Regions from separate parts of the Peribacillus sp. NPDC097895 genome, predicted to be linked through region 3. Evidence: riboswitches for the same ligand, from Rfam matches in the RefSeq annotation. Region 3 holds a riboswitch; each other region holds the start of a gene.

Region 1 (3,282 bases), on a different contig from region 3:
TTTCATCAATCAGCTCTTTCAACAATGGTTTCGTGTTGATATGGCCCCGTATGAGGATTCTCTCTTTTGGCTGTAATTGTATCGAATGATGAATCAGCATGGCAGCAAGCTTCGTTATTCGCTCATCCTTCATTGCCTGTCCCTTATTTTTCGAGGTCGCGAAGAGTTTCAAGAGCTTCTTCAACGTGGCCTTTGACTTTAACCTTACGCCATTCTTTGACGATCTTGCCTTCCTTATCAATCAGGAAAGTTGAACGTTCAATGCCCATATATTCCTTTCCGAAGTTCTTTTTCAATTGCCATACATCAAATGATTCAGCAGCTTCATGATTTTCATCAGCTAGCAGCAAAAAAGGCAATCCATGCTTTTCAATGAATTTTTCATGACGTGCTGCCGGGTCTGGACTGATCCCAATGATGACGGCGTTCAGTTCCTCAAACTGCTCATTATGATCCCGAAAATCACAAGCCTCCGTCGTGCAGCCTGGTGTCATATCTTTTGGGTAAAAATACAAAACTATGTTTTTGCCCTTAAAATCCGATAAGGAAACTAACTCACCATTGTTTGCAGTGAGTTGAAAATCAGGTGCTTTTTCGCCAATTTTTACAGTCATTTTGAACCCTCCATTTCTTTCATTATGGTAAGAGTACCCAATAATCGAAAGAAACACAACTTTCATTTATCCTTCCTATCTTTCTGATCCAAGTCGATCACCGTCCGAATCACGAACGCTGCCGGGAGCGTGTACCCGATGAAGGCCTGAATCGTAGCTATCATCCTTCCCATGCCTATTGGGGCTATGTCTCCATACCCCACTGAAAACATCGTCATCGCACTAAAATAAAAAGAAGTCTTCAGCTGTTCATAGAAAGTGCCGTCCAAACGATTGCCCATATCAAGAATCACCGAATGATTCTGAAGCTCGTATAATAAATAAATCAATGCAAATCCAACTAATATCGTCGCATATAAATTGCCAAGCCACAGCAGATCCTCTAAGGAAAACTTCTTTCCTCCCGACTCAACAAGAAATAACGTCCGAATGCTCATCACCATGCAAAAAATGATTCCTGCAATCAAGATGTAGAATGTCATTCCCCACGCCCCATTTCAAAACGCCACTTCCTTTATACATACTCCCTGTCCAAACAATATATTCTTTTTTAGGGACTGACTTCATAGTTAACACTCCCACATCCAATACGCTCTTGTCGGATTGAGAACTTTTTCCTTGTTGACCATCCAAGTCGGATATGTTAAGATTGTCTAAATTTTTATAATAGTTTTTATTTTATAAATTTTTAGTGCCTGCAGTCAGCTTATCGAGCAGGTTTTATGAAATTTCATATGTGGAAATAGGTTCCTAATTTTCATTAGGATTAAAAGGGAAGCCCGGTGTAATTCCGGAACGGTCCCGCCACTGTAATGGGAATGTTAGCGCCATCCATATGCCACTGATCTTAAGGATTGGGAAGGCTTGCGCTAATGATATTCCCTAAGTCAGGAGACCTGCCTGTTTCAACAACACTGTTTTAACCTACGGGAGATAGGGAGGTGTTAGGGACCTTATAATTGTAAGGGGCATTTTTCATGCCTCTTTATTTTAAGCATTTCTAACTTTCTCTTTTTGACGGTTAGGGGTGCTTTTTTTGTTGTTTTATCAAATTAAAGAATGCAGGAGGATGAGAATATTGAAAAGTAGTAGTTTAGGGTACCCGCGAATCGGTGAAGATCGTGAATGGAAACGCACATTGGAAGCTTACTGGTCCGGGAAAATCGATGAAACGGAGTTTACGGCACAACTAGAAGCCATCCGGTTGGGCAATTTGCAAAAACAGAAAGATCAAGGAATTGATATCATTCCTGTCAATGACTTCACTTTATATGATCAAATGCTAGATATGTCAGTCATGTTCGGTCTTGTTCCTGAACGTTATTCCGCTTATGAAGGCGGCGCCGTTCCCCTTTCCGTTTATTATTCCATGGCCCGCGGTAACAAGGATGAAGTCGCTTCAGAAATGACGAAATGGTTCAATACGAACTATCACTATATCGTCCCGGAATTAAAACGGTCACAGCTGAACTTAACAGAAAATAAACCACTTGCTGCATACCGGGAAGCCAAGGAAAAGCTAGGGATTGAAACGAAGCCCGTGTTAATCGGACCTTATACCTTCATCTCCCTTTCCAAAGGCTTCAACAAAGAAGATATTCCTGGCATCATCCTGAGTTTGCTTCCGCTATACACGCAAATTCTGCAAGAGTTGGAGCAAGAAGGCGTGAAATGGGTTCAAATCGATGAACCTTCCATTGTTTCATCAATTTCCAAAGATGATATGCAAACCGTTGCATACCTCTACGAAAAACTGAATGAAGCAGCACCAAGCCTGAACATCATGCTGCAAACATACTTTGATGCCGTGGAACACTACCAAGAGGTGATTGAATTACAAGTACAGGGGATCGGCCTTGATTTTGTACATGATAAAGGGAAGAATCTTAGTAATCTTGAAGAATTCGGCTTCCCGAAGAACAAAGTGCTTGGTGCAGGTGTGATTGATGGAAAGAACATTTGGCTTTCTGATTTATCCAAAAAGATCCATTTGATCGAGACGCTTAAGAAAAAAGTAGCCGAAGACCAGATCTGGCTTCAGCCCTCTTGTTCCCTGCTTCATGTCCCGGTGACCGTCCGCAATGAAACTCTGATTGCCAAAGAAGTGAAAGAGGCCCTTGCTTTTGCAGATGAGAAACTTGAAGAAATCACACTCTTGGTCAAAGGAAATAACCAAGGTTTAGATGCTATCGCCGAAAAAGTGGGCGCCAATAAATTAGCGGTTCAAACGTTAGCAAGTTCAAGTGCACGAAATCATAAAAGTGTACAATCCAATGTCGAAAAGGTTAAATCCAAGACCACAGGACGTCAGTTGCCATTTAAAGAGCGCTATCAAAAACAACAGGACTTTTTCAAATTGCCTTTTCTTCCTTCCACTACGATTGGCAGCTTTCCGCAGACATTTGAAGTTAAACAAGCACGCGGGAAATTTAAACGAGGAGAATGGACCGCTTCGCAATATGAAACATTCGTAAACGAAGAAATCGGCAGGTGGATCGATATCCAAGAAGAAATCGGTTTGGATGTTTTGGTTCACGGGGAATTCGAACGGACGGATATGGTTGAATACTTCGGCCATAAGTTAGGCGGATTCGTCTTTCTTGAAAAAGGGTGGGTACAATCTTACGGGTCTCGCTGCGTAAAGCCTCCAGTCATATACGGCGACGTC
Region 2 (3,282 bases), on a different contig from region 3:
TACAAAGCCAATCGTCCCTGAAACCGCAACGGCTGCCCCTGTCAATATCGAACCAGCAATCAAGATCCACATTTTTCGCCGATGCACATTCACACCTAAGTGTTTTGCCCGGTCTTCCCCGAAAGTCATCGCATTCAATTCACTTGTATTCATGAGCAAGATCAGTGAACCAATGATAAAAAACGGCAATATGATCGCGATATAATTCCAACCACGCATTGAAACGCTGCCCATGAGCCAGCCAATGATTTGTCTTAATTCCTCGCCCGTCAACGCAATCATCAAAGAAATGAAGGCACTTAAAAACGAGCTGAAAATGATTCCGGTTAATATAATCGTTTCCACTTTCATCGATCGATCCATTTTTTTTGCAAAAGCCAATACACAGAAAATCGTGATCACGGAACATGAGATACTCAATACCGGAAGCGTATATAAACCGATGAATGGCAGTGATATATTCAAGAATAAGGTCAATACAGCTCCGACTGATGCTCCTGATGATATACCTAATGTGTAAGGGTCAGCGAGCGGATTCCGGAGCAGTCCCTGAAATGCCGCACCTGCAATCGCAAGCGAAGCACCAACCAAACCCGCAAGCAATACACGCGGCAAGCGGATGTTCATCACGATATTCGTCAGCATCACATCCGGATCAACGGAAATCGGTAAATGAAAAATCTCCTTGCCGATTATTTGTATAAGTACGGGAATCGGTACTGGCACCGAACCAAAGGAAATGCCAATCGTACAAGCAAAAAGTAAAAATAATAACGCAATCAAATAAGCAAACGTCCCTTTATTTGTCAAATACGTTCGGATAGACTGATTTGGCAAGTTCCTCTACTCCCTCTATTAAGCGTGGACCGGAACGGGTCACCAAGTCAGAATGGACATCAAAGATTTGGCCATTCTTAACAGCATTTACGTCTTGCCATCCTTTTCTGCCGGTCACTTCACTGATTGGATCTTTTGTATAATAACCATACGTTGTAATAATGACATCCGGATTTGCAGCAATCATCGACTCTTCATCAATTTTTGCCCAACCGTCCAATTCAGCCGCTGCATTTTTCGCTGAAATCATTTGAAGCATTTCATTCATGAATGTATTTTTTCCAGGTGTATATATTTCCGGAGACGGCGAAACCTCCACTAAAACGGTCTTTCTATCCGCTTCCTTTACGGATTTGGCTTTTTCAGATATAGCCTTCAGCTTCGTTTTCATATCGGTAATGATTTCTTTTGCCTTATCATGTTCTCCTGTTGCCTGTCCAATCATATCGATAGACTCATACACTTCGTCAAAGCTTTGTGCATCATTAACTACAAGGACATCTATTCCAGCATCCTTAATCTGCTTTAATCCCTCACTTGAATTATGGGCACTGGATGCATGGGCAAGAACAAGATCAGGCTTTAAGGAAACAATCAACTCCGTATTCATTTCCATTCCGCCAACTTTTTCGATTTCTTTCGTTTCTTCCGGGTAATTATCATTGTCGGAAACACCAACAACCTTTTTACCCAAACCAAGAGCAAATACCACTTCCGTATTACTTGGTATCAACGTAACGATTTTCTTCGGTTTTTCTTCTATCGTAACTTTTTCACCCGTTGCATCTTTAATCGTAATCGGGAAAGCTTGGTGTTGAGCATGATTCGTTTGCTGCTTTTCCGTTCCTTCATTAGATCCCCCGCTGCAACCAACGATCATACCTGCAGTCAGTAATAACACCAGGATCAAACCAAAAATTTTCTTCATTTTCATTCCTCACAATCTTTTCATTTATTTTTTCCACCCTATGAAATAGCGCTTCCTTTAAACGAAGATGCGCATCAAAACAAAAAGCATCTCCCGTTAAACGGAAGATGCTTGTATGGCAACAATATAATTACGGACTCTTTAGGGTCTGCCACACACCTTCCCATCCGCGTAGGTTATAGGTGTACGAATCTTGGCAGGTCTCCTGGCTCATGGTCATCGTCAACGGCACCTTCCCATATCTCATACAGTGGTTCACAGCCGTTAACTCCCATATACAGTGGCGGGACCGCGCTGGCATTCAACCAGCTTCCCTTTTAAGTCATTAAGACACCAAATCGCTCATATGTATATAATTTTCACTGCTTTTCATTATACACCATGTAAGAATCTATTATTATATGATTTTTCTGACTGGCTCCAAGATGCCCCGTCCCTCTTCAATGATTTGTAGCATTTTCAATCAGGGACGCAAACCCACCAACCGATAATCCGGGTGAAATCCGAACGCGATGCAGGGCATACATTCCTTGATCACTGGAAGCCCCGCCAGGTTCGGTCGTAACGGCCATCTTGTATCCAGCTTCTTCCGACAGCCTGAGACTCTCTTCGTTATACCGACCAACTGGATACGAAAGTACTGTCGTGTCCTGATGGAGGATACGATCGAATAAATCCTTTGACTGGACCATTTCGACTTCTTGCTGCTCTGGGGTCATGCGGTTTAGCTCAAGATGGTTGATCGTATGACTTTCGATGGAAATCCCATTCCTGCTCATCTCCAGCATTTGACCTTCCGTCAGGTGATGACCTTTTTCAATGGATTTCCCAATCATGAAAATGGTCGCTTTCATGTCATATTCTCTTAATATAGGAAAAGCCTCCGTGTAGTTATCTGTATACCCATCATCAAAAGTAATCCAGACACACTTTTCACTTGGCATTCGATTTTCGGTTAAAACGTGAAATGCTTCATTAGGGGATAATGTATGGTATCCATTTTCCCGAAGCCAAGCCATTTGCATTCGGAATTCCTCTTTTGGCACCCGAAGGTTATTACCTTCAGATATGCTATGATACATCAATATGGGAAGCTGAACCGTGGACTCGGCCCTTATCCAGTTCCTTGTATCGATTTGTTCAGGATTACCTTCGTCCTCCGAATCCTGTCCGCCGTCACTCTCCGCTGCTGCAACTACTTCAATATTATCTTCCGCAATCGGCGCAGCCGTCTTTGTACCTATGTCCTCTAAAACCCCTTGTGAGCATCCAGGTAAAATTAACATCCCCAGCAACGCTGCCATGCTTAAAACTCTGTATTTTCCCACTATCATTCTCCTATTTTTTTCTAGCATAATAGTACCAGAAAACTAGTGAATAATAAAGTATCCCAATTAACGAAAAAAAAGGAATATAAAGAGTTGGTACCCATCCTTGTCAAACTTTATTGGACTGTACATTATCACCAGTTAAGCTTTAATGATGAAATTTTTTCATAAGTACAAGCTATTAGCTTG
Region 3 (3,282 bases):
TTTGAAGGAGCGAAAAACATGACATACCAGCAGGATTATACGGCAGCAAATCTGTCAGCTGATTTATTGAATGAACTGAAAAGCTTTGAAAGCAAACTTGGCGAGGAAGCCAATAAAGAACTGATTGTCATCGCCTATGAAAAAGAGAAGGATTCTTTGAATTAAGATAAAAAGACTCAAACACCATTATATGGGAGTGCTTGAGTCTTTTTTTTTGCACATGAAAAAGGATGCCCGAAAAGCACCCCTTTTTCTCTATTACTTATTGAATGTGTCCGTTAAAATCGGCACGATTTGTTTTTTACGCGATACAACGCCTTCTAAGACGGCGATGTTATTGTTTAATGTAACGTTATATGCTTTTTCCACTGCATTCGCAGCTTTTCCAAGAGCAAGGGCAACAGAATCATTAGTCAAGATATCCGTTACAATGAATAGGAATAAATCCAATTCCTTCATAGAGATGACCTCTTCAATTGCTGCTTCCAATTCGGATTGCTTGGCAAGCACTTCGTTCGGATCTACGGCATTCACCTGGGCTATTTCCACTTTAGCATTACCCATGGAGAATTCTTTTGCGTCAAGAGTGATTAGCTGGGCAATCGTTTTGTCGCTTAAATCAGCTCCCGCCTTCAACATTTCCAAGCCATATGTTTCGGCATTGACTCCTGCAATATCAGCCAGTTCCATAGCTGCTGCAACGTCTTGCTCTGTGCAGGTCGGGGATTTGAACAATAAAGAATCAGAAATGATGGCAGACAGCATAAGTCCTGCAATTGCTTTAGGGACTTCAATTCCGTTTTCTTTATAGATTTTATTTAAAATAGTTGCCGTACAGCCAACTGGTTCCGCACGGTAATATAAAGGATCGCTTGTTTCAAAGTTAGCGATACGGTGATGGTCGATAACTTCCAGCACACGGACTTGGTCAATATCTTCAGCACTTTGCTGGCGTTCGTTGTGATCGACAAGGATCACGCCATCCGCTTCCCCTGCCACCTTTTCCACAAGACGAGGAGCTTCGAAATTGAATTGATCCAACGCAAATTGAGTTTCACCATTCACTTCACCCAGACGAACTGGTTCAGCGTTGATACCTAGTTGCTTTTTCAAATCTGCATAAGCGATTGCTGAACAGATTGTGTCTGTATCCGGGTTTTTATGTCCAAAAACTAATACTTTTTCCAAGATTTTATCTCCTTTTTCATAAATATTTTTCCGCGAATCCCCTCAGCGCAATAAAGGAGAGCCACCTTTACAATACACTTTATTTTAACACAAAATCCTGTAAATTCAGTGCTTGAATTGTCCATTATCCAATAAAATCTTTCATTCCTTTTCCCTCTACCTTCACTTTGTCAATAGATAAGGGTTGGTTTTTCTCAAATATATTAGTTGAATTATCATCGTATATGGCTTACGATAATATAAGCAGAAATACTAGATATTGATTACACGAACAATGCTAATAACTATATATAGAATTTTTTATAATCCAAGGTGCCAGTGATGGCTGAAAAGGGAATCCGGTGCAAACCCGGAACTGTCCCCGCAACTGTAAATGTGACGAAATGAGAAAACCACTGTATAGCTCTCTATACGGGAAGGACTCAAAGTAGGATGATCATGAGTCAGGAGACCTGCCTTGATTTTTTCACGTTTCTTATTCTTCGGGGATTGAGATGATGAAACGATAGTTTAATGGCTATTTTTTCATGGCTCTTTTATTCTATCGTTTGATCCGCTCAATTCATTGGGCGGTTTTTTTATTTAGCGGATTTTTACAAGGAGGATTATTAATGACTCAAACATATAACTCTATTATAAGCGAAAATGATACCGAAACGAGCTCCATCCAGCTTGAAATGTTATCGAAGGAATTCGAAGGTCGTCTCGATATGGAAAAGTTCAAAAAGCGTTTTACTAAATGGCTTGATCGCAAAAGTGACTCAACCGAAGAACAGGCTTCAAAAAAACTGATTCAGCTCGCTCTTGAAAGTGTGGATATCGATGCTCCCGATTGGACATTCGTTGCTGCTGCAGAACTGTTGAATACAATGTATAAGGATGCGCAAGCCAATCGAGGTTATGAAGGCAAGAGTTATGGCCCATTTTATGAACTGATCTCGGAGCTCTCCCAACTACAAGATGGCCAGCGGTATCCCATTTATAAATCAGAACTGCTAGCTTCTTATACGAAAGCTGAAATCGAGGAATTGGGTTCGATGATTGACCCGGAAAGAGATAAACTTTTTTCTTACATAGGCATCTACTTATTAAACGATCGCTACCTAGCCCGCCCAAAAAGAGACAAGGTCTATGAACTGCCTCAAGAGCGCTTCATGATCATTGCGATGGAAATCATGCGATTGGAAAAAACGGAGCACCGCCTGCAACTTATAAAAGAAGCTTACTGGGCCATGTCCAATCTTTATATGACTGTTGCGACCCCTACACTATCGAATGCCGGTAAAACACATGGACAGTTAAGCTCTTGCTTTATCGATGCCATCGAAGATTCCATTGACGGCATCTATCTATCTAACTACGATGCTGCAAAAGTATCTAAATTCGGCGGTGGTGTCGGACTTTATGTAGGCAAGATTCGGTCGCTTGGTTCTGATATCCGTGGCTTCTCTGGAAATAGTTCCGGTACGACTCCCTGGATTCGACTATTCAACCAGACAGCCGTCAGTGTCGATCAATTGGGTCAACGTAAAGGTGCCATCGCGATTTACTTGGATGCCTGGCATAAAGATATCCTGAGCTTCCTTGATTTGAAGACGCAAAACGGGGACGACAGATTAAAAGCCCATGATATTTTTACAGGTGTATGCATACCTGATTTATTCATGGAGGCTGTACGCGACAGAAAAGAATGGTATCTGTTCGACCCGCACACCGTCAAGCAAACACTTGGATTCTCACTTGAAGATCTTTATGACGAGAAGAAAGGTGAAGGAAGCTTCAGGACACATTACGCACTTGCCGTTGAGGCAGCAGAAAATGGCATTCTTCCAAATTATAGCTTTGAAAAAATCAATGCGATGGAAATCATGAAAAGCATCATGATTTCCCAATTAGAAGAAGGCGTCCCATATATGTTCTACCGCGATGAAGTGAACCGGAAGAATCCGAATAAACATAAGGGTATGATTTATTGTTCTAACCTTTGCACAGAGATTGCTCAAAACTTAAGTCCTTCGACGATCACGGATGAATACGAAACGGAAGATGGCGATGTCGTTGTGGTTCGTAAAAGCGGTGATTTCGTTGTCTGCA

What was found. A riboswitch is a leader RNA that binds a small molecule or an ion and turns the genes downstream of it on or off. The one in region 3 is predicted to bind cobalamin.
Region 1: another riboswitch for cobalamin. It lies ahead of metE (5-methyltetrahydropteroyltriglutamate--homocysteine S-methyltransferase); the one in region 3 lies ahead of ACQKMH_RS14760 (ribonucleoside-diphosphate reductase subunit alpha).
Region 2: another riboswitch for cobalamin. It lies ahead of ACQKMH_RS18555 (ABC transporter substrate-binding protein); the one in region 3 lies ahead of ACQKMH_RS14760 (ribonucleoside-diphosphate reductase subunit alpha).

Annotation. Positions count from the first base shown of each region.
Region 1 covers NZ_JBNNSH010000008.1:4,511-7,792, forward strand. Annotated here, with positions in the region: gene ACQKMH_RS24635 (aminopeptidase) at 1-133, opposite strand, end outside; gene bcp (thioredoxin-dependent thiol peroxidase) at 144-614, opposite strand; gene ACQKMH_RS24645 (potassium channel family protein) at 677-1,096, opposite strand; cobalamin riboswitch at 1,342-1,532, shown strand; gene metE (5-methyltetrahydropteroyltriglutamate--homocysteine S-methyltransferase) at 1,684-3,282, shown strand, end outside.
Region 2 covers NZ_JBNNSH010000003.1:471,676-474,957, forward strand. Annotated here, with positions in the region: gene ACQKMH_RS18550 (FecCD family ABC transporter permease) at 1-837, opposite strand, end outside; gene ACQKMH_RS18555 (ABC transporter substrate-binding protein) at 800-1,771, opposite strand; cobalamin riboswitch at 1,944-2,118, opposite strand; gene ACQKMH_RS18560 (polysaccharide deacetylase family protein) at 2,206-3,069, opposite strand.
Region 3 covers NZ_JBNNSH010000002.1:695,109-698,390, forward strand. Annotated here, with positions in the region: gene ACQKMH_RS14750 (hypothetical protein) at 19-165, shown strand; gene ACQKMH_RS14755 (manganese-dependent inorganic pyrophosphatase) at 259-1,188, opposite strand; cobalamin riboswitch at 1,482-1,662, shown strand; gene ACQKMH_RS14760 (ribonucleoside-diphosphate reductase subunit alpha) at 1,800-3,282, shown strand, end outside.